4 regions of the Streptomyces sp. NPDC001750 genome follow, and region 1 is predicted to be linked to each of the others. Evidence: riboswitches for the same ligand, from Rfam matches in the RefSeq annotation. Region 1 holds a riboswitch; each other region holds the start of a gene.

The links. A riboswitch is a leader RNA that binds a small molecule or an ion and turns the genes downstream of it on or off. The one in region 1 is predicted to bind cyclic di-AMP.
Region 2: it holds a riboswitch for cyclic di-AMP, as region 1 does, so the genes downstream of both, ACFYY6_RS17450 (M23 family metallopeptidase) here and ACFYY6_RS25670 (M23 family metallopeptidase) in region 1, are expected to answer to the same signal.
Region 3: it holds a riboswitch for cyclic di-AMP, as region 1 does, so the genes downstream of both, ACFYY6_RS16535 (transglycosylase family protein) here and ACFYY6_RS25670 (M23 family metallopeptidase) in region 1, are expected to answer to the same signal.
Region 4: it holds a riboswitch for cyclic di-AMP, as region 1 does, so the genes downstream of both, ACFYY6_RS06445 (LysM peptidoglycan-binding domain-containing protein) here and ACFYY6_RS25670 (M23 family metallopeptidase) in region 1, are expected to answer to the same signal.

Annotation. Positions count from the first base shown of each region.
Region 1 covers NZ_JBIAUE010000018.1:110,920-115,731, reverse strand. Annotated here, with positions in the region: gene ACFYY6_RS25680 (GNAT family N-acetyltransferase) at 1-459, opposite strand, end outside; gene ACFYY6_RS25675 (HPr family phosphocarrier protein) at 632-913, shown strand; gene ACFYY6_RS25670 (M23 family metallopeptidase) at 1,186-1,977, opposite strand; cyclic di-AMP (ydaO/yuaA leader) riboswitch at 1,990-2,159, opposite strand; gene ACFYY6_RS25665 (M16 family metallopeptidase) at 2,562-3,944, opposite strand; gene ACFYY6_RS25660 (pitrilysin family protein) at 3,971-4,812, opposite strand, start outside.
Region 2 covers NZ_JBIAUE010000010.1:23,485-28,296, forward strand. Annotated here, with positions in the region: gene ACFYY6_RS17440 (PrsW family intramembrane metalloprotease) at 1-805, shown strand, start outside; gene ACFYY6_RS17445 (aldo/keto reductase) at 997-1,941, opposite strand; gene ACFYY6_RS17450 (M23 family metallopeptidase) at 2,071-3,093, opposite strand; cyclic di-AMP (ydaO/yuaA leader) riboswitch at 3,291-3,442, opposite strand; gene ACFYY6_RS17455 (PP2C family protein-serine/threonine phosphatase) at 3,825-4,812, opposite strand, start outside.
Region 3 covers NZ_JBIAUE010000009.1:91,395-96,206, forward strand. Annotated here, with positions in the region: gene eno (phosphopyruvate hydratase) at 1-1,109, opposite strand, end outside; gene ACFYY6_RS16535 (transglycosylase family protein) at 1,443-2,183, opposite strand; cyclic di-AMP (ydaO/yuaA leader) riboswitch at 2,186-2,357, opposite strand; gene ACFYY6_RS16540 (transglycosylase family protein) at 2,661-3,695, opposite strand; gene ACFYY6_RS16545 (cytochrome P450) at 3,813-4,812, opposite strand, start outside.
Region 4 covers NZ_JBIAUE010000003.1:56,984-61,795, forward strand. Annotated here, with positions in the region: gene ACFYY6_RS06435 (APC family permease) at 1-844, opposite strand, end outside; gene ACFYY6_RS06440 (hypothetical protein) at 1,356-1,673, shown strand; gene ACFYY6_RS06445 (LysM peptidoglycan-binding domain-containing protein) at 1,825-2,577, opposite strand; cyclic di-AMP (ydaO/yuaA leader) riboswitch at 2,582-2,768, opposite strand; gene ACFYY6_RS06450 (hypothetical protein) at 3,376-3,693, opposite strand; gene ACFYY6_RS06455 (MIP/aquaporin family protein) at 4,025-4,812, shown strand, end outside.

The sequences.
Region 1 (4,812 bases):
CTCGGCGACGAAGCGGCGGATGCCGCGCTCGCGGGCCACCGCGGCGATGTGCTCCAGCAGTGCCGACGCCACTCCCCGGCCCTGGTGCGCGTCCTGGACCAGGAAGGCGACCTCCGCCTCGTCCGCGGGCGCGGAGGCGGGCCTGCCCCGTCCGTCGATCCGGTCGTAGCGGACGGTCGCGATGAACTCGCCGCCGACCGTGACCGCGAGCCCCACCCGGTCGACGTAATCGTGATGGGTGAAGCGGTGCACGTCCCTGGCGGACAGCCGGGGGTACGGGGCGAAGAAGCGGTAGTACTTCGACTCGTCGGAGACCTGCTCGTAGAAACTGACCAGGCGTTCGGCGTCGTCCGTGGTGATGGGCCTGATCCGCGCGGTGCCTCCGTCACGGAGGACCACGTCCGCTTCCCAGTGGTCGGGATAGACGTGACGCGGACTCTGCTCCGTCGAGGACTGCATGGGCACAGACTAAGGCTCGTCCACCACTCGCGTAGCCGCCGGGCCCGGGGCAGTCTGAGGGGGGCCGAACGGCGTTGCGGCACCGCTCGTGGGTGTTCGCGGGTCGGCCGGAGCACCGCGCACCGCATGAGAGAGTGGTCTAGACAACTATTGATTCATGAAGGGCAGAACCATGGCTGAGCGCCGCGTCAACGTCGGCTGGGCCGAGGGCCTGCACGCCCGCCCCGCTTCCATATTCGTCCGCGCCGCCACGGCGTCCGGCATCCCCGTGACGATCTCCAAGGCCGACGGCACCCCGGTGAACGCCGCCTCCATGCTCGCGGTGCTCGGGCTCGGCGCGCAGGGCGGCGAGGAGATCGTGCTCGCGTCCGAGGCGGACGACGCCGAGGCCGCCCTGGACCGCCTGGCGAAGCTGGTCGCGGAGGGGCTCGACGAACTCCCGGAGACCGTCTGAGCCACGTTCCGGATCTCCGGGATTCCCGCTTCCGGGACTTCCGGGGTTCGGCACGGGACCGATTCCCGCGAAGGAGCCGCGGTGCCGCCCACCGGCACCGCGGCTCCTTCGTCTTCCGGCCCCGGGATTCCTTCCCGGCCCCGGGCGCCTCTTCCCGGGATCCGGGACGGTCGCGCAAGGGACGGGTCCGGCTGACGGGGCGACCCGGACATGCAGAAGGCCCCGGCGTGCTGCCGGGGCCTTCGGGAGGCGGTTCGCGGGTCGGCCGTCGGTCAGAGGGAGACGCCGTGGGCACGCAGATACGCGACGGGGTCCATGTCGGATCCGTAGGAGGGCGTGGTCCGGGCCTCGAAGTGGAGGTGCGGTCCGGTGGAGTTGCCGGTCGAGCCGGAGAGGCCGATCTGCTGGCCCGCGCCGACGCTCTGGCCGACACGGACACCGATCGACGAGAGGTGCCCGTACTGCGTGTACGTGCCGTCCGTCATGCGCAGCACGATGTTGTTGCCGTACGCACCGCCCCAGCCGGCCTCGACGACCGTACCGGCTCCGACTGCGACGACGGAGCTGCCGGACGCGGCGTGGAAGTCGATGCCCGAGTGGCTGCCGGAGGACCAGAGCGAACCGCTGGACTTGTAGCCGGTGGTGACGTAGGAACCGGCGACCGGAAGCTGGAAGAGGCCCAGCCGGGTGCGCTCGGCGGAGCGGGCGGCACGCGCCTTCTCGGCCCGCGCCTCGGCGGCACGCTTCGCCTCGGCCCGGGCACGCTTCTCGGCCTCGGCCTTGCGCTGCGCCGCCTCCTTCGCCTCGGCGATGAGGTCGGCCCGGTGCTGCTGCGCGTCGGCCTGGGCGTCGATCCGGTCGGCGATGACGTCCTGGATGGCGATGACCTGGTTCAGGCCGGTCTCGCCGACCGCGGAGGTCTCGGCGTCCGCGGCGAGGGCCGGGGAGGCGGCGCCTGCGATGACGCCGGTGGTGGCCAGCGCCGCGACGCCGGCGATCCTCGCGCTGCCGCGCGTCAGTCGGCCGGGGGCACGATGCTTCCCGGTGGCACGGGTGAACGCCATGAAGTGGCTGATCCTTTCCTTCCCTCTCGCCTACCGGGTTAGCTGACGGGTTCGGAGCAGGAAGGTCTCCTACGGAGGCCCCGGCCTCACCGAGGCTCAGGCTTCCGATTCACCCCAGGGACTTCATTGGGTCCCCGGCTCCCCAGGGCTCACGCCCGGCGGGGACTCGGCGATGGCTGTCCGGTGCGTCGCGGTCGCGACATACGAGTGGCCGGCAGCCCGGTCGACGCTAAGCGCGAGCACATTCGTTCGCCAAACGGACAAGCCGTTTTGTAGCGCATGCCACAGGACGTACGGGCAACCCGGCGACCGGAACCGCACATGGGGAAGACCCCGGCGAGACATCGCTCACAGGGGCCTTCGACGCCCGCGCGCCCGGCCGTCGGACCGGCCGGGCCGGTCGGGCCGCACCCGTTCGGCACCCGGAACGGCCCGGTCTGCGGCTGTCCTCCGACACCTGCCCCGTACGGGAACGGGGCACCGGACGCCCGGCCGTCGGACCGGCGGGGCCGGGACGCCAGAGGTCCGGACGGTCCCCGGCGTCTTCGCCCGGGAAGGCCGCCGGGACCGTGACGGCACACCGCTCAGCCGGCGACCACCGACACCTCACCGATGCCCAGCGCCCGGACCGGCTCCTCGATCCGGGACGCGTCGCCGACGAGGATCGTCACCAGACGGTCGCCCGGGAAGGCGCTGACCACGGCCGCGGTCGCCTCGACCGTGCCGGCCTCCGCGAGCCGGGCGTACAGGTGGGCCTGGAAGTCGTCCGGGAGGCGCTGCTCGACCTGGTCGGCCAGCGTGCCCGCCACGGAGGCAGCCGTCTCGAACTTCAGCGGCGCGACGCCCACGAGGTTCTGCACCGCGGTCTCGCGCTCCTCGTCGGTGAGCCCCTCGGCCGCGAGCGTCCGCAGGACCGTCCACAGATCCTCCAGCGCCGGTCCGGTCGACTCCGTGTCCACCGATCCGCTGATCGCGAGCATGGCGGCGCCGGTCGCGCCCGTGACCGAGTCCGCGGCCGACGACCGCAGCACCTGCGCGAAGGCGCGGACACCGTAGGTGTAGCCCTTCTCCTCGCGCAGCACCCGGTCCAGCCGGGAGGTGAGCGTGCCGCCCAAGCAGTACGTGCCGAGCACCTGGGCGGGCCACACGCTGTCGTGCCGGTCCGGTCCGATCCGGCCGATCAGCAGCTGCGTCTGCACCGCGCCCGGACGGTCCACGATGACCACCCGGCCGGTGTCGTCGGCGGTGATCGGCGGGGCGGGGCGAGGCTCGACGGTGTCGCCCGACCAGTCGCCGAGCGTCTCGGCGAGCAGGGCCTCCAGGTCGATGCCGGTCAGGTCGCCGACGACCACGACGGTCGCCGCGGACGGCCGGACATGGGCCTCGAAGAAGGCGCGCACCGCCCCCGCGTCGATCCGTTCCACCGTCTCCTCGGTGCCCTGGCGCGGCCGGGACATCCGCGACGCGGCCGGGAAGAGCTCCTTGGAGAGCTGCTTGGCGGCGCGGCGCGCCGGGTTGGCCTGCTCGTGCGGGATCTCGTCGAGCCGGTTGCGCACCAGCCGTTCGATCTCGCTCTCGGCGAAGGCGGGGGCCCGCAGCGCCTCGGCGACCAGTCCGAGCGCCTTGGCCAGCCGGGAGGCCGGGACCTCCAGGGAGACCCGGAGGCCGGGGTGGTCGGCGTGCGCGTCGAGCGTGGCACCGCAGCGCTCCAGCTCGGCGGCGAACTCCTCGGCGGTGTGCTTGTCGGTGCCCTCGGACAGGGCCCGCGCCATGATCGTGGCCACGCCGTCCAGGCCCTCCGGCTCGGCGTCCAGGGGGGCGTCGAGGACGATCTCGACCGCCACCACCTGCTGGCCGGGGCGGTGGCAGCGCAGCACCGTCAGGCCGTTGGGCAGCGAACCGCGCTCCGGCGCGGGGAAAGCCCAGGGGCGTGCGACGCCGGGGGCCGGCTGGGGGTGGAACTGCATCGAAACTCCAGTCGCGGCGGCGTCGGTCACTTGTCCGCTCCTTCGTGCGCGTCGGTGTCGTCGGCGTCGGTCTCGTCGGTATCCGCGGAATCGGCCGGTTCGACCGGTTCGTAGGCCAGCACCGCCCGGTTGTCGGGCCGCAGCCGGGCCTTGGCGACCGCCTGGACCTCCTCCGCCGTCACGTCCAGAACCCGCTGCACCGCGGTCAGGGCGAGCTGGGGGTCGCCGAACAGCACGGCGAACCGGCACAGTTCGTCGGCGCGGCCCGCGACCGTACCGAGCCGGTCCAGCCACTCGCGCTCCAACTGGGCCTGGGCGCGCTCCATTTCCTCGGGCGTCGGACCCTCGGCGGCGAACCGGGCCAGCTCCTCGTCGACCGCCGCCTCGATCCGCGGCACCTCGACACCACCGGAGGTCTTGACGTCCAGCCAGCCGAGCGACGGGGCGCCCGCCAGCCGCAGCAGCCCGAATCCGGCGGCCACGGCCGTCCGGTCACGGCGGACCAGGCGGTTGTGCAGCCGCGACGACTCCCCGCCACCGAGCACGGTCAGCGCGAGGTCCGCCGCGTCGCACTCGCGGGTGCCGTCGTGCGGGAGCCGGTAGGCGGCCATCAGCGCCCGCGCCGGGACCTCCTCGCGCACCTCCTCGCGCAGCTGCTCGCCGATGACGTCGGGCAGCGTGCCGTCGCGCGGGGGCCGCTTCCCGTCGTGGGAGGGGATGGAGCCGAAGTACTTCTCGATCCAGGCGAGCGTCTGCTCGGGGTCGATGTCGCCGACGACCGACAGCACCGCGTTGTTCGGCGCGTAGTACGTACGGAAGAAGGTGCGCGCGTCCTCCAGCGTCGCGGCGTCCAGGTCCGCCATCGAGC
Region 2 (4,812 bases), on a different contig from region 1:
GCCGCTGCTGGGGCTCGTCCTCGCCATGGGCATGCACGCGTTGTGGAACGGATCGGCCTCCTTCTTCGGGCCGCTCGCCTTCTACGCCGTGTACGCGGTGTTCATGGTTCCGCTCTTCGGCGTGCTGACCTGGCTGGTGATCTGGGCACGCCGACGCGAGCTGCGCGCACTCGCCGCAGAACTGCCCGGCTACGCGGCGGCCGGCTGGCTGACCCCCGCCGAACCGCTCGCCCTCGCCTCCATGCGGGCCCGCGGCCTGGCCCGCGACGCGGCCCGCCGACACCATTCCTTCGACGCCGGGGCCAGCTGGGGCAACCCGTACGGCCCAGGCCACGCACCGGGCCATGCACCGGGCACCGGAGCGGTCCATGGTCCGGGCCACGGAGCGGTGGCCCCGGTCGGCGCACCGGCCCAGGCCCTGCCCCCGGCACAGGCACAGGGCCGGGCACCCCGCAAGGAGCGCCGCAAGGCGCGGGCCCGGGGCAAGGCCGCCGCCCGTACCGTCGCCGAGTACGAGTCGTTCGCGATGTCGCTGGCCTCGCTCCGCCGCCAGGCCCGCCTCGGGACGGCGGGCCCCGACTTCGCGGCACGTGAACTGGAGCTGTTGCACCACCTCTGGCAGCGCAGGGACGTGGCCGCTCCCGCCCTCGCCTACGCCGCGCAGGCGGCGGGCCTCCTGCGCCCCTACCCCTACCCGTTCCCGCCCGCCCCGGCCGCGTACTGGCCGACGTCGGCCCCGGCCGCGTTCCCGCCGCCGCACCAGGCGTACGGCGGCTACAACCCGTATCAGCTGCCGCCCCGGTAGCTCCGGGCGCCACGGACGCGCGAACGCCCCGGGAGCGCGATGCTTCCGGGGCGTTCGTGGAGACGCTCAGTTCGGCGGAGCGACCGGAGCGCGGCCGGACCCGAGCACGATCCGCCGCCGGTGACGGAACAGTCCGCCACCCGGTCCGCCGGTCGGCCTGCCGCGGCTGCCGTGCCCGCCGGTGGCGCCCGTCAGGCGGAAGCCTCGGTGAGGTCGGCCAGCTCCCCCTCGGTCAGCCGGAGGTCGGCGACGGCCGTCAGGGCGGGCAACTGCTCGACCGTACGGGCCGAGGCGATCGGCGCGACGACGGTCGGCCGGGACGCGAGCCAGGCCAGCGCCACGGTCGCGATCTGTGCGTCATGGGCCTGGGCGACCCGGTCCAGGGCGGCGAGGACGTTCTGCCCGCGCTCCGACTCCAGGTACTTCCCCGCGCTCTGCGCACGCGCGCTCTCCACCGGGGCGCCCGGGCGGTACTTGCCCGTGAGGAATCCGGAGGCCAGGGCGAAGTACGGGACGGCGGCGAGCCCGGCCCGCGCGGCCGTGTCCTGGAGTGCGCCCTCGTAGGTGTCGCGGGAGACGAGGTTGTAGTGCGGCTGCAGGGCGACGTAACGGGCCAGCCCCTCGCGCTCGGAGAAGTCCAGGGACGCCCGGAGCCGCTCGGGGCTGATGTTGGACGCGGCGATCTCGCGCACCTTGCCGGCCTTCACCAGCTCGTCGAGGGTGGTGATGATCTCCTCGACCGGCACGGTCTCGTCGTCGAAGTGCGTGTAGTAGAGGTCGATGTGGTCCCTGCCGAGCCTGCGCAGCGACTCTTCCGCCGCCGCCTTGATGGTGGCGGCGGAGAGACCCTTGTACGAGGGGTGGGCACCGACCTTGGTGGCGACGACGACGTCGGACCGGCCGGGCCGGGACGCGAGCCACTTGCCGATGACGGTCTCCGACTCGCCGCCCTCGTTCCCCGGCACCCAGGCGGAGTAGGCGTCGGCGGTGTCGACGAAGTTGCCACCCGCCTCCGTGTAGGCGTCCAGCACGGCGAACGACTGCGCCTCGTCGGCCGTCCAGCCGAAGACATTGCCGCCGAGGGCGAGTGGGAACACCTGAAGATCGGAAGAGCCGAGTTGGCGAAGGGAAGTCATGAATCGATCAACGTGTTCCCGCCAAAACGGTATTCCGCGCATCCGCCGTTCGGCGGAGGGCTGTTCGGTGTGGTCCGCGCCGTCCGCCCGTGCATCGTTGTACGCGCGTGCATCGCCGACGCGGGTGCCTCAGATGTTGAGGCCCTTGCTCCGCAGCCAGCCCATCGGATCCACGCCCGTGCCGTCGGCGGTGTGGATCTCCAGGTGGAGGTGGGGACCCGTCACGTTGCCGGTCGCGCCGACCCGGCCGATGGTGTCCCCGGTGGAGACCTTCTGGCCGACCCCGACGCCGATCGAGGACTGGTGGCAGTACCAGATCTCCGTGCCGTCCTCCAGCTCCAGCACCGTGCGGTAGCCGTACGAGCCGGACCAGCCCGCCGACTTGATGGTGCCGCCGTGAACGGCCTTGACGGGGGTGCCCGTCGGCGCCGCGAAGTCGAGGCCGGTGTGGTGACCGGAGGACCACATCGTGCCGGCCTGGCCGTACGTCGAGGTGATCGTGTACGAGGTGGTCGGGACGGCGTAGCTGGCGGCGAGCTTGGCGAGCCGCAGGGCCTCGGCCTTCTTCTTCGCCTCCTCCTCCGCCTTCTTCTTCTCGGCGGCGGCCTTGGCCTCGGCGGCGTCCTGCTGCTTCTTGGCCTCGGCCGCGGCCTTCTCCGCCGCGGCCTTCTCCTGGGCCTCCCTGGCCTCCGCGTCGGCGGCGGCCTGCTGCTGCTCGGCCTGCTGGAGGATGCGGGCACGCAGCGCCTCGCCCGCGTCGGTCGTGCCCTGCTCGGCCTCGGCGGTGGTGATGCCCGCGGTGGTGAGCGGGGCGGTGGCGGGCGCGGCCCCGTCGTCCTCGGACTTGTCGGAGAGGAGGGCGCCCACGCCGGGAAGCGACTTGGCGTCGGGCAGGTTGTCCGCGATGGAGTCGGGAAGGGAGATGGACACCGGCGGCTTGCCCTGCGCGGTGGCCATGCCGCCCGCGCCGACCGCCGCGATGACGCCGACCCCGAGCACTGCGGAACTGCGGGCGAGTCCGTTGCGCTGCTTGGCGACCCGGTGCTTGCCGCGTACGGGGCGGACGGTCTCCTCGGTGGGGTTCCACTCGCCCCAGCCGCGCTCGTCGTCGACACCGAAGTCGGCGCCGGGCAGGGTCGCGGTGGCGGCCATCTCCGATCCGATTCCGTGGTCCATGCGATCCGCGGTGCCGGACACCGTCGTCATCCCGGCCGTTCCGTAGTCGGAGCCGTAGCCGGGGCCCGCACCGTAACCGGGGCCGAAGTCGGTGCCGAACTCGGAACCGTACGCGGAATCGAGCCGAGCGGGGGCCTCGGGGGCAGGCTTGTTGGACGCCACGGGGGCGCACTCCTTTCCTTCCTTCTCGCCTACCGGGTTAGCTGACGGGTTCGGAGCAGGAAGGTCTCCTACGGACACCGCGTCTCTCACGAGACCCGGATGTCCGATTCACCCCAGGGTGGTGGTTCCCCGGTTCCCTTTCGGGATTCGGCGCTCGCGCACGGTGCCGCCTCTGACGACGGCTGGGACGACCGCGCTGCGTTATCGAACGTTAATAGACACCGGGCCCTGATTCCAAGCCGTCCCCACTGATCGTTCACGTCTTTGGCCTGGACTTTACTGGACATCTCGGGGCGTATTTAGACGACTTGATCGGGTCTCAGTCAATACCTCGTCACTGACGTTGCGTCAAATGTTATGCGGAGCGGCGTCTTTCGATTACGTACGGTGGCACCGCGGTCCGCTCGGCCGCACCCGGCCGCCCGGACGGACGTCCGCGGCCTCACGGGCGCACCCGACCGAACCCCTCACGGCCTTCTTGCACACGCCCGGCGCCCGGACGCCCCGGCCCCTCTTGCACAGGCCCAGCCGCCCCGGACCGTCCGTCATGCCGGGTCCGGCCCCACGATCCGGACGGTCCTGCGCCGCTCCGGCTGCCCCTCCGCGGGGCGCACGACCGCGAGCAGGGCCATGTCATCGGTCGACTCGCCCCCCGTGTGCAGCCGTACGTCGTCGGTCAGCGCGGACAGCAGCTCCTCCGGCCCGGGAAAGATCCGCCCGCACAGCCGGGCCGCCGGATCGTAGAAGTCCCCCTGGGCGTTCCGCGCCTCGGAGAGGCCGTCCGTGTAGAGGAGCAGTGTCGCCCCCGGCCGCAGATCCCACTCGTCCGTCCGGTCGGGCCACACGCCCAGGTCCATCCCGAGCGGCAACGCGGGCATCGAGGGCGCCAGCACGTCCAGCGCCCCGTCCGGATACAGCAGGATCGGCTCGGGGTGGCCGCGGTTGACGATCCGGACCCGGGACAGGCCGGCCGGGATCTCGGCCAGCACGGCGGTGGTGAAGCCCTCGACGACATCGGGCCCGCCCCGGCGCGCCCTCCTCTCCCGCACCAGCGCCCGCTCCAGCCGACGCGCCACGCCCTCCAGCGAGCGCTCCTGTTCGGCCGCCTCCCGGAACGCCCCGATGACCACGGCGACCGTCTCCACGGCGTCGAGGCCCTTCCCCCGCACGTCACCGACCACCAGCCGCACCCCATACGGGGTGTCCGTCACCGCGAACAGGTCACCGCCGACGAACTCGTCGGCCTGCGCGGCCTCGTACCGCGCCGCCACATGGAGCCCACCGATCCGGTCGGACGGCTTCGGCAGCACCGCCCGCATGGCCCGCTCCGCGATGACCCGCGCGGAGGCCAGCTGCTCGTTGCTCCGCTGCACGACTCGGTTGATCACCACCGCGAGCACCGAGACGGTCGCCAGCGTGAGCAGCTCGATCAGCGGCACGGCCGCCGGCAGCGAGTCGGTGGCCAGCCGGAGCGCGACGACGGCCAGCATCGAGGCGATGCCGGTGCGCACGGTGTTGGACAACGAGAAGAAC
Region 3 (4,812 bases), on a different contig from region 1:
TCCTCGGTCTCGCCGGAACGGTGCGACATCATGCACTTGAAGCCGTTGCGCTGGGCGAGCTCGACGGCGTCCAGGGTCTCGGTCAGCGAACCGATCTGGTTGACCTTGACGAGCAGCGCGTTGGCGGTGCCCTCCTCGATGCCCCGGGCCAGGCGCTCCGGGTTGGTGACGAACAGGTCGTCACCGACGATCTGCACCTTGCTGCCGAGCTTGTCGGTGATGATCTTCCAGCCGGCCCAGTCGTCCTCGTACAGCGGGTCCTCGATGGAGACCAGCGGGTACGCGGAGACGAGCTCCTCGTAGTACTCGGTCATCTCGGCGGCCGAGCGGGACTTGCCCTCGAACTCGTACGTGCCGTCCTTGTAGAACTCGGACGCGGCGACGTCGAGCGCGAGCGCGATGTCCTTGCCCGGGACGTAGCCGGCTTCCTTGATGGCCTCGATGATGAGGTCGAGGGCGGCGCGGTTCGACTCCAGGTTCGGCGCGAAGCCGCCCTCGTCGCCGAGGCCGGTCGACAGGCCCTTGCCCTTCAGGACCTTCTTCAGCGTGTGGTAGATCTCGGCGCCCCAGCGCAGGGCCTCGGAGAAGGACTCGGCGCCGATCGGGGCGATCATGAACTCCTGGATGTCCACGTTGGAGTCGGCGTGCGACCCACCGTTGAGGATGTTCATCATCGGGACGGGCAGCAGGTGCGCGTTCGGACCGCCGAGGTAGCGGAACAGCGGCAGGTCCGACGCCTCGGAGGCGGCGTGCGCGACGGCCAGTGAGACACCCAGGATGGCGTTGGCTCCGAGCGAGCCCTTGTTCTCGGTGGCGTCCAGGTCGAACATCGCCTGGTCGATCAGCCGCTGCTCGGTCGCGTCGTAGCCGACGAGCTCCGGGCCGATCTGCTCGATGACGGCGAGCACGGCCTTCTCGACACCCTTGCCCTGGTAGCGGTTGGGGTCGCCGTCGCGAAGCTCAATGGCCTCGAAGGCACCGGTGGAGGCGCCGGACGGCACGGCAGCACGACCCGTGCTGCCGTCGTCGAGGCCGACCTCGACCTCGACCGTGGGGTTCCCCCGGGAGTCGAGGATTTCCCGGGCTACGACGACGTCGATGGACGGCACGAGGCATCTCCTTCTGGGATATGACACTGGTTCTGCAGGGTCACTTTGGCCTTGCGACAAGAGCCTAACCGGCCCCGCCCGTTCAGCCCGACGACCGCCCGCCCCCTGGGACGAAAAAGGACCCGGGAGTGCACGATCCCGGGCAAATGGCCAGAATATTACGGATCAGTAACTACAACAGTTGAACGAACTGCGCCGCACACGAGCGGCGCACGCCCGGGTGCGGGACGCGCGGTGCCGCGTCGGCGCGCGGCGCGCGCTCCGAGCAGACGCCCCGGCCCGGCGCGCGGGGGAGCGCGCCGGGCCGGGCATCCGGAGAGGAGAGGGACCGGACTACTTCGTCAGGTGCAGCTGCTGACCCGGGTAGATCAGGTCGGCGTTCTCGACGATGCCCTTGTTCAGCTCGAACAGCCGCTGCCAGCCGCCTTCGACGCCGTGGGCGGCGGCGATCTTGCTGAGGGAGTCACCGGAGACGACCTTGTACTCGCCGTCACCCTTCTTGACCTTCTTGCCGGTCGGGGTGGTGACGGTCTTCTTCGACTCGGTCCGCGGGGCGGCGGGACGGTCGGAGCGGGAGGCGGGGACCTCGGCGCGCTCGGTCTGCTTCGGCTGGGCCTGCTGCTCGGGGGCCGCCTGGGTGCTCTGCTTCTGAGCGGTGCCGGAGCTCTTCGAGGAGGTATCGACGCCCGGGTCGACACCGTCGTTGCGCAGGTTGCCGGCGGAGGCGCAGCCCCAGGCACCCGGACCCTGCATGTCGAGGAGCCGCTCGGCGGTGGCGATCTGCTGGGCCTTGGTGGCCAGGTCGGCGCGCGGCGCGTACTTCAGACCGCCGGCGGCGGCCCAGCTGGACTGCGAGAACTGCAGACCGCCGTAGTAGCCGTTGCCGGTGTTGATGGACCAGTTGCCACCGGACTCGCACTGGGCGACGGCGTCCCAGGTGGCGACGGAGGCGGCGGAAGCGCCGGTCGCGCCCATCAGCGGGACGGCGACGGCGGAGCCGGCGACTCCGGCGAGCGTGGCGACGCGGACGGCCTTGGACGGGCGGCGGTGCTTGCCCTTGCCGGAAAACAGCATGGAGGTCTCCTCACCGACGCCTACGAGGTGAGCTGTCGGGTTCGGGCCGAGTGAGTTGCCCGGTCGCACGTCCTAGCACGCGACTTCACCCCAAGCCGGTCCTGATGCGTCTCGCGACGATCGGGGCCGGCGCCTACCTGGGTCCCCCGCTCCTGCCTACGGCGCTTGAACGCGTCTGTTCCCTCCGACCGACGGCAGGATTCGGCGTGACGGTCGACGGGGCCCGCGGTGCGAGCGGTTACGACCGTAAACACATATAAGCCCCACATTCAAAGACGGACACATCGGGCAATCATCCCTTACTTGCATCTGAGGAACCGTCGTTTTCGCAGGTGGGGCGCGATATGGACGGGACCTCCAGGCCCAACACGCCAATTGACGCAAAGAGACCCATGTCTCACTCGCATGGGAGTGGACACGGGCCTCCGAAGGCGTCCCGGTTCTTGAGGCTCCGTCAGCCGGTCACCGGCTCCGGCCTCAACGGGCCTCCGCGTCGACCTCAAGGCTCTGGCCAGGAAGGATGAGGTCCGGATCGGAGCCCACGACCTCCTTGTTGGCCTCATAGAGCGCGGACCAGCCACCGGGGACGTTCTGCTCGTCGGCGATCGCCCAGAGATTGTCACCAGGACGGACGGTGTACGTGTCGTCGGCGACCGGGGAGGCCGCGTCGCGCCCGCCGCCGTCGCGCGAGGCGTGACGGCCCGACTCGCGGCCGGCATCCCCGTCGGCGCCCCACCCCTCCTCGGCGGCCGGCGCGCCGCGATGCTTGCCGCCCACACCGCCCGACGCCCCGGATCCTTCCGAGCCGGGCGACCCTGACGGAGCGACAGAAGCGTTCGAATCACCCATATCTACCGATTCGGGCGAACGGTGCGTATCGGCGGATGAAGTGGCGGACCCGGTGGGCGAGGGCGTGACCTCGGACCCGGGCCCGGTCCCGGTCCCGGCATCCGGCTTCCCGGCACGGCCCGAAGGCGTGACGTCCTCGCCGGACGGGGACTGCGACGACTTGTCAGCCGGCTTCGCGCCCTCCTCCGCCCCGGCGCCGCCCGTCTTCTTCGCGCCCTCCTCCGCCCCGGTGCCGCCCGCGGGCTTCCCGGAGGAGGTCTCCCCCGGATCGACCCCCGGCAGCCCCCCACCCGTCGCGAGGCCGGAGAGGGGCGCACAGCTCGGCCACGCCTGCGGACCCCGGTCGCCCAGGATCTCCTCGGCCACCGCGATCTGCTGGGCGCGGCTGGCGAGGTCGGCGCGCGGGGCGTACGCCTCACCGCCGTACGCCTTCCAGACCTCCGGGGTGAGCTGAAGGCCGCCGTAGGAGCCGTTGCCGAAATCGGCGCTCCAGGAGCCGCCGCTCTCGCACTCGGCGACCCGGTCCCAGGTCCCGGAGTCGGCCGCCTGCGCGGCGCCCGCGCCGAGCAGCGGGATGGCGATGGCGGATCCGGTCACGCCCGCCGCGACGACGATGGCGGGTGCCTGACGAGGGCGACGGTGTCTGCCGTTCGCGGAGCCCATGAGGTTGCCTTCCGTGTGACGGACGAGTTCGGTCGAGCGACCCGGTGGGGCCGAACGGTGAACCTAACCGGACTCGAACGCGTGTCACAAGTCGATGCAGCGCCGATCACGCGAACATCACAGATGTGACGTCCCGTCAGAAACCAGTCGGACGGGCCGGGGCCCGAACTCCACGGGAAGCGTGCGCAGTCCGCGCATGATGAGCCCGCCGCGCCACCGCAGATCGGCGGGTTCCACCGCGAGCCGCAGGTCGGGAAGGCGCCTGAGCAGGGTGGCGAGCGCGGTCTGTCCCTCCAGTCGGGCGAGCGGCGCGCCGAGGCAGTAGTGGATGCCGTGCCCGTATCCGAGGTGCTGATTGTCACGTCGGGCGAGGTCGAGCGTGTCGGGGTCCTCGAAGCGCGTCGGGTCGCGGTCGGCGGCGGCGAGCACGACCAGGACGGGGTCGCCGACCGCGATGTCCCGGCCGCCGAGCGTCAGCGGCTCGGTGGCGAACCGCCAGGTCGCCAGCTCCACCGGGCCGTCGTACCGCAGCAGTTCCTCGATCCCGGTCTCCAGCAGTCCGCTCTCCCCCGCGTCCAGGGAGCGTTGCAGCCGTTCGCGCTGGGCGGGATTGCGCAGCAGCGCGTACATCCCGTTCCCGATCAGGTTGACGGTCGTCTCGAAACCGGCGAAGAGCAGGATGAAGGCCATGGCCGCGGCCTCGTTCTCGGTGAGGTGCTCGCCGTGGTCGCCGGCCCGGATCAGCCCGGAGATCAGGTCGTCCCCGGGGTTCTCCCGCTTGCGGTGGATGAGCTCGGCGAGATAGCCGCGCATCTTCTTCACCGACCGGGCGACGCCGCCACGCGGGCCGCCGCCGTGCCGGATCATCATGCCCGCCCAGTCCCGGAAGTCGTCCTGGTCCTCGCGCGGGACGCCGAGCAGGTCGCAGATCGCGTAGATGGGGAGCGGGAAGGCGAAGTCGTGGATGAGGTCCGCCCGGCCCTCGGCGGCGAAGCGGTCGATGAGCCCGTCCGTCAGCTCCTGCACGCGCGGCGCGAACGCGGCGACCCGGCGTGGGGTGAACGCCTTGGAGACCAGACGGCGCAGCCGGGTGTGGTCGGGCGGGTCGATGTTCAGC
Region 4 (4,812 bases), on a different contig from region 1:
TGAGGTCGCCCGAGGTGAGCGCCGCGAGGTCCGGGGCGCCGAGCGTGATGGCGATGACGGGGACGAGGATGACCGCCGAGGAGATGGCGAGGGTGGCGAGCACGGTGCGGGCCACGTTGCGGCGGGGGTTCTCCAGTTCCTCGGAGAGGTAGACGGCGGTGGAGAAGCCCTGCGTGATGAAGAGTGCGATCGCGAGCCCCGAGACCACCATCATCGCGGTGACCGTGGAGGTCGTGCCGTCCGACGAGGCGACCTGGCCGTGCACGAGGGCGGACGCCCCGCGCTCGGAGTGCGCGAATCCGAGTACGGCGACGACGGCCGCGGCGATCACCTCGAGGACGAGGAAGATCCCGGTGATCCAGGCGTTGGCCCGCAGGTCCAGCAGACCGGCGAGGGTGGCGAGCAGCATGACACCGGCGCCCGCGACGGGGGCCGGGATGTGCACGACGGGGGCGAGGTAGTCGGCCGTTCCCATGGCGATGACGGGAGGCACGATCATCACGACCAGCAGGGACAGCACGAAGACGAGCCAGCCGGCCAGCCGCCCCGCCATGGTCGACACCATCGCGTACTCGCCTCCCGCGCTCGGGATCAGGGTGCCCAGCTCCGAGTAGCAGAAGGCGACCGCGATGCAGAGCAGCGAGCCGATGGCGATGGTGAGGGCGGTGTACGTGCCGAGGCTGGAGAACAGGTCCGGTACGACCACGAAGAGGGTCGAGGCGGGCGTCACGCAGGACAGCGTCAGCAGTGTCCCGCCGACGACGCCGATGGAACGCTTGAGCTTCTGCGGGATGGGGCCGGTAGCCGGCGCGAGCGCCTGGGGAGCGCTGAGCGTTTCGGTCATCGTGCGTTTCCGATCAACAGGTGCGGTGTTTGAGAACGGGAGCGGTATCGCCTCCAGACGAGGACGTGATGAGTGGTTTCGTCGCTCCCAGCGCGACATGCAATCCCGACGAGTTCCGCAGGTCAAGAGCTGTTTACCTACGGAATTCGTTGTTTTGGAGCGAGGATCCGACGGTTCGGCGTAAGAAGTGCGTCAATTCTCGGGCGATTGGCGGGTACGGGAACCGCAGCCGGCCCGGAGGGAAAGTTTCGCCCGTTCCGCATTCCGGAACGGACTCCGGCACCCCGGGGCGCCTAAGGGCTGTCCCGTAATCCCTGGTGGATCAGCGCGCGGCGTCGGATGCGGTGCATCGTAAGGCGGAGGGACGTTCGCATACCGGATGTATGCGGATGTTCCGACAACGCAGCAAGGGGCCGTAGCTGTCGTCGCACCCGCCGGGGATTACGGGACAGTGCTGAGCGGCGCGCTCCCGCGGGTCGCGGATCCGCGTACCTGGTGTCAGCCTGGGTACATGGCTTGGGCGTCATGGACCACTCGTGGTGTGTTCTCGGGGCGTGGAGGCGTGCTCACGGACGAGGTCGGCGTCCTGACCGGGGACCTGACCGTTCACACGACCTGGGCCGACGACATGGCTCAGGTGACCGTGCAGTACACGGGTGCGATCGACTGGTTCACCATGTCGGGCAGCCCCGTGCCCTGCTGCTCCGAGGAGGACAGCAGGCGTCTTCACGACGCGGCGGTGCACTCCGTCCGGGAGGGCGCGGCGGCGACGGTTCCCAGACCGCCGCTGCGGCGGCCGCAACGGTCGGCGGACAGCGCCCTGGAGTGACCACGGGCGAAATGCGCCCCGCCGGCGGGCGGGGCGGGTAGCGACGGGGCCCCGGTACGACGCGACGGGATGCGCCCCTCGGGGAGCCGTGCGGCTTCCAGAGGGGCGCATCCCGTCGCGTCGTACCGGCACGGGGCCGGGCCGGCATGGGTCAGTAGGCGCCGAAGACGTTGTCGATGGAGCCGTACTTGTCGGCGGCGTAGTTGCACGCGGCCGTGATGTTGGCGACCGGGTCGTAGCTGTCGAACGGCGTGCCCGGCACGTGGTAGGCGCGGAACGTCGGGTCGATGACCTGGAGCAGGCCCTTGGACGGCGTTCCGGCGACGGCGTTCGAGTCCCAGTTGTTGATGGCCCTGGGGTTGCCGGAGGACTCACGCATGACGTTGCGGTGGATGCCGTCGTAGCTGCCGGGAATGCCGTGCCGGGCCATGATGGCCAGCGACTCCCTGATCCAGCCGTCCAGGTTGTCCGCGTAGGAGACCGGCGCGGCGGTGACGGTCGCGGACGAAGCGCCGGAGGCACCGGTGGCGGCCTCGGACTCGGCACCGACGGCCAGCTTCATCCCCGGGCGAATGAGGGAGGGATTGCTCCCGATGATCTCCCGGTTGCCCTCGTACAGCTTCTGCCAGCCGCCTGCGACGGCGTAGCTCTGCGCGATCTTGGAAAGGGTGTCCCCGGAGATCACGGAATGCGTGACGATCGCTGCCTTCTGCGGGGAAACACTTCCGGTGACGGCGGCCGGCACCGCGGCCTTTTCGGTGGTGGCGGCCTGGGCCGGGGCGGCCGAGGCGAAACCCGCTCCGATCAGCGGAAGCACCAGGGCGACTCCGCCCGTGGCCGCGGCGATGAGGCCACGGGTCCGGAGGGTGGACGAGCGGCGACGGTACGTACCCGTTGCGGTCATGGTGAATTCCTCTCCGTCGCCTGCGAGGTGAGCTGTCGGGTTCAGACTGGAGATGTCTGGCCGCACAGAATGCGACTTCACCCCGAGCCGTTCCGGATACCGGACCGGCGGCCTACCTGGTTCCCCCGCTCCTGCCGTGGACAAGTGGGTCGGGTTTCTCGGACGGCGGCAGGATTCGGCGTTCCGTCCGGATTGACGGTGACCGTAGGCGAGAAAAGCGGAGCGGAACAAGCCCGAATTTTTTGATCACAATTGATTCACATGATCAATTCATGGAATTCGCAGTAATCCACCTCACAGATCGAACTCGACTCGCCTTGCGCGACAAGGGGAGCCGAATCGCGGACCGACCCTCCGGCGGGTCTTTACGTGACTCACACCACGAAGCGACAAAAGGGACATTCCGCCCACCCCTCAAACGGCGCAACAATTACCGAAAGCGGCCTTACCGGCTAAATTTGCAACTCACTTCAAATGTGAGCAAAAGGGACATCTCTTCGTTCTGTCGGGTGAACGTCGGAACCAGTCACGTGCGTCTTCGGCACGGAACACCTGAACGCCCCCACAAGCCGGGCATGCGGACCCGGGCGTCGTCGCGTGGCCGGTCGGCCACACCGAGGAGGCCGACCGGGGCGCCGTCGCGGGCGACCAGCACGGCGGCGGTGCGGCCGTCCTCCTCCGGCCGTGCGGGCGGGTCCAGCCGGGGCTGTCGACGGCGAGGGCACGGCCGTCCACGGTGGCGGCGACGCGCCGGTGCCGGGCTCGGAGGGAAGTCCTTCACGGGCGGGCCGCACGAGGTCACGGGAGCGGCCCGCGACGACGACGGCCCACGTCGGGGATGCTCGCCGGGGCGCTCGGCCGCCGCGGCGAGGCCAGGGTCATGTCCCCGGCCCTCAGCCGCCCGGCGGGCACCACCTCCTCGGTGTCGCCCTCACCCGGCCGCGTCGCCGCCGCGGGCCCGAGATCGAACAGACCGCGCACCGACTCGGCAGTCCGCGCGGTGGCCAGTGCCTCCGGGGCGCCGGGCGTCACGAAGACGACGATCAGCGAGGCGCCGTCCAGCACCTGCCCGATCACCGCCGTCCCGAGAGCGGCGACCACCGTCGAGAGGTCCACGTCCAACGTCCGGTCCCCAGGGCCCTCTCCCTTCCCGCCCGGACTCCCAGCCGCCCGCGGCGTACGTCAGCGCATGGAGCGGACCCCGCGCCGGGCAGGTACGGGACCGCGCACATGGCGACCGCCTTGCAGGCCCTCGCCACCGTGGAACACCCGCGTCCCGGGCTGCGTGGCACCCCGGCACCGGGAGCCGTCCGGCCCGGCGGGACGGGCAGAGGACCGTCCTCACACCACCGCCGCAGCACCGCGTGCGGAAGCAGACCCGCACACCTACGCTCAGATCTGGATCAATGCCGCCAACCGCCGTGACCCGACAGGAAGCGAGATCTCCATGGAACGGCGCGGGTTGTCGGGACTCGGCGGGGAACTCGCGGCGGAATTCGCCGGAACGCTGATTCTCATTCTCTTCGGCTGTGGGGTGGTGGCCCAGGTCGCGGCCGGCGGCGCGCTCACCGACCCGCCGGGCGGACTCGGAAACCACGACAGCATCGCCTGGGCCTGGGGGCTCGGAGTCACCCTGGGCATCTATGTGGCGGGCCGACTGAGCGGTGCTCACCTCAATCCGGCCGTGACGCTCTCGCTCGCGGCGTTCAAGGATTTCCCCTGGAGGAAGGTCGCACCCTATTCCCTCGCACAACTGGCGGGCGCCTTCGTCGCCGCACTGGTGGTGCGCTGGAATTACACCGAGGCACTGGCGAGAGCGGATCCCGGACACACCATCAAAACACAAGGCGTCTTCTCGACCCTGCCCGCCAACGGCAATACCGCACTCCCCGTCACCGAATGGGGAGCGCTGCGGGACCAGATCATCGGAACCGCCATTCTGGTCCTGCTGATCTTCGCGGTCACGGATCTGCTCAACACGCCACCGGGCGCCAATCTCAGTCCGTTCATCGTGGGGCTCGTCGTGGTGGCCATCGGCATGGCATTCGGCACCAATGCCGGATACGCGATCAATCCAGCCCGCGACCTCGGGCCCAGACTGGCGAGTTTCCTGACGGGTTATGGGGAGGCGTGGCGGGACCAGTACGGGAACCTCTACTTCTGGGTGCCGATCGTGGGCCCGCTCGTGGGCGGCCCGGTCGGCGCCTTTCTCTACAAGTACCTCGTCGGCCGATT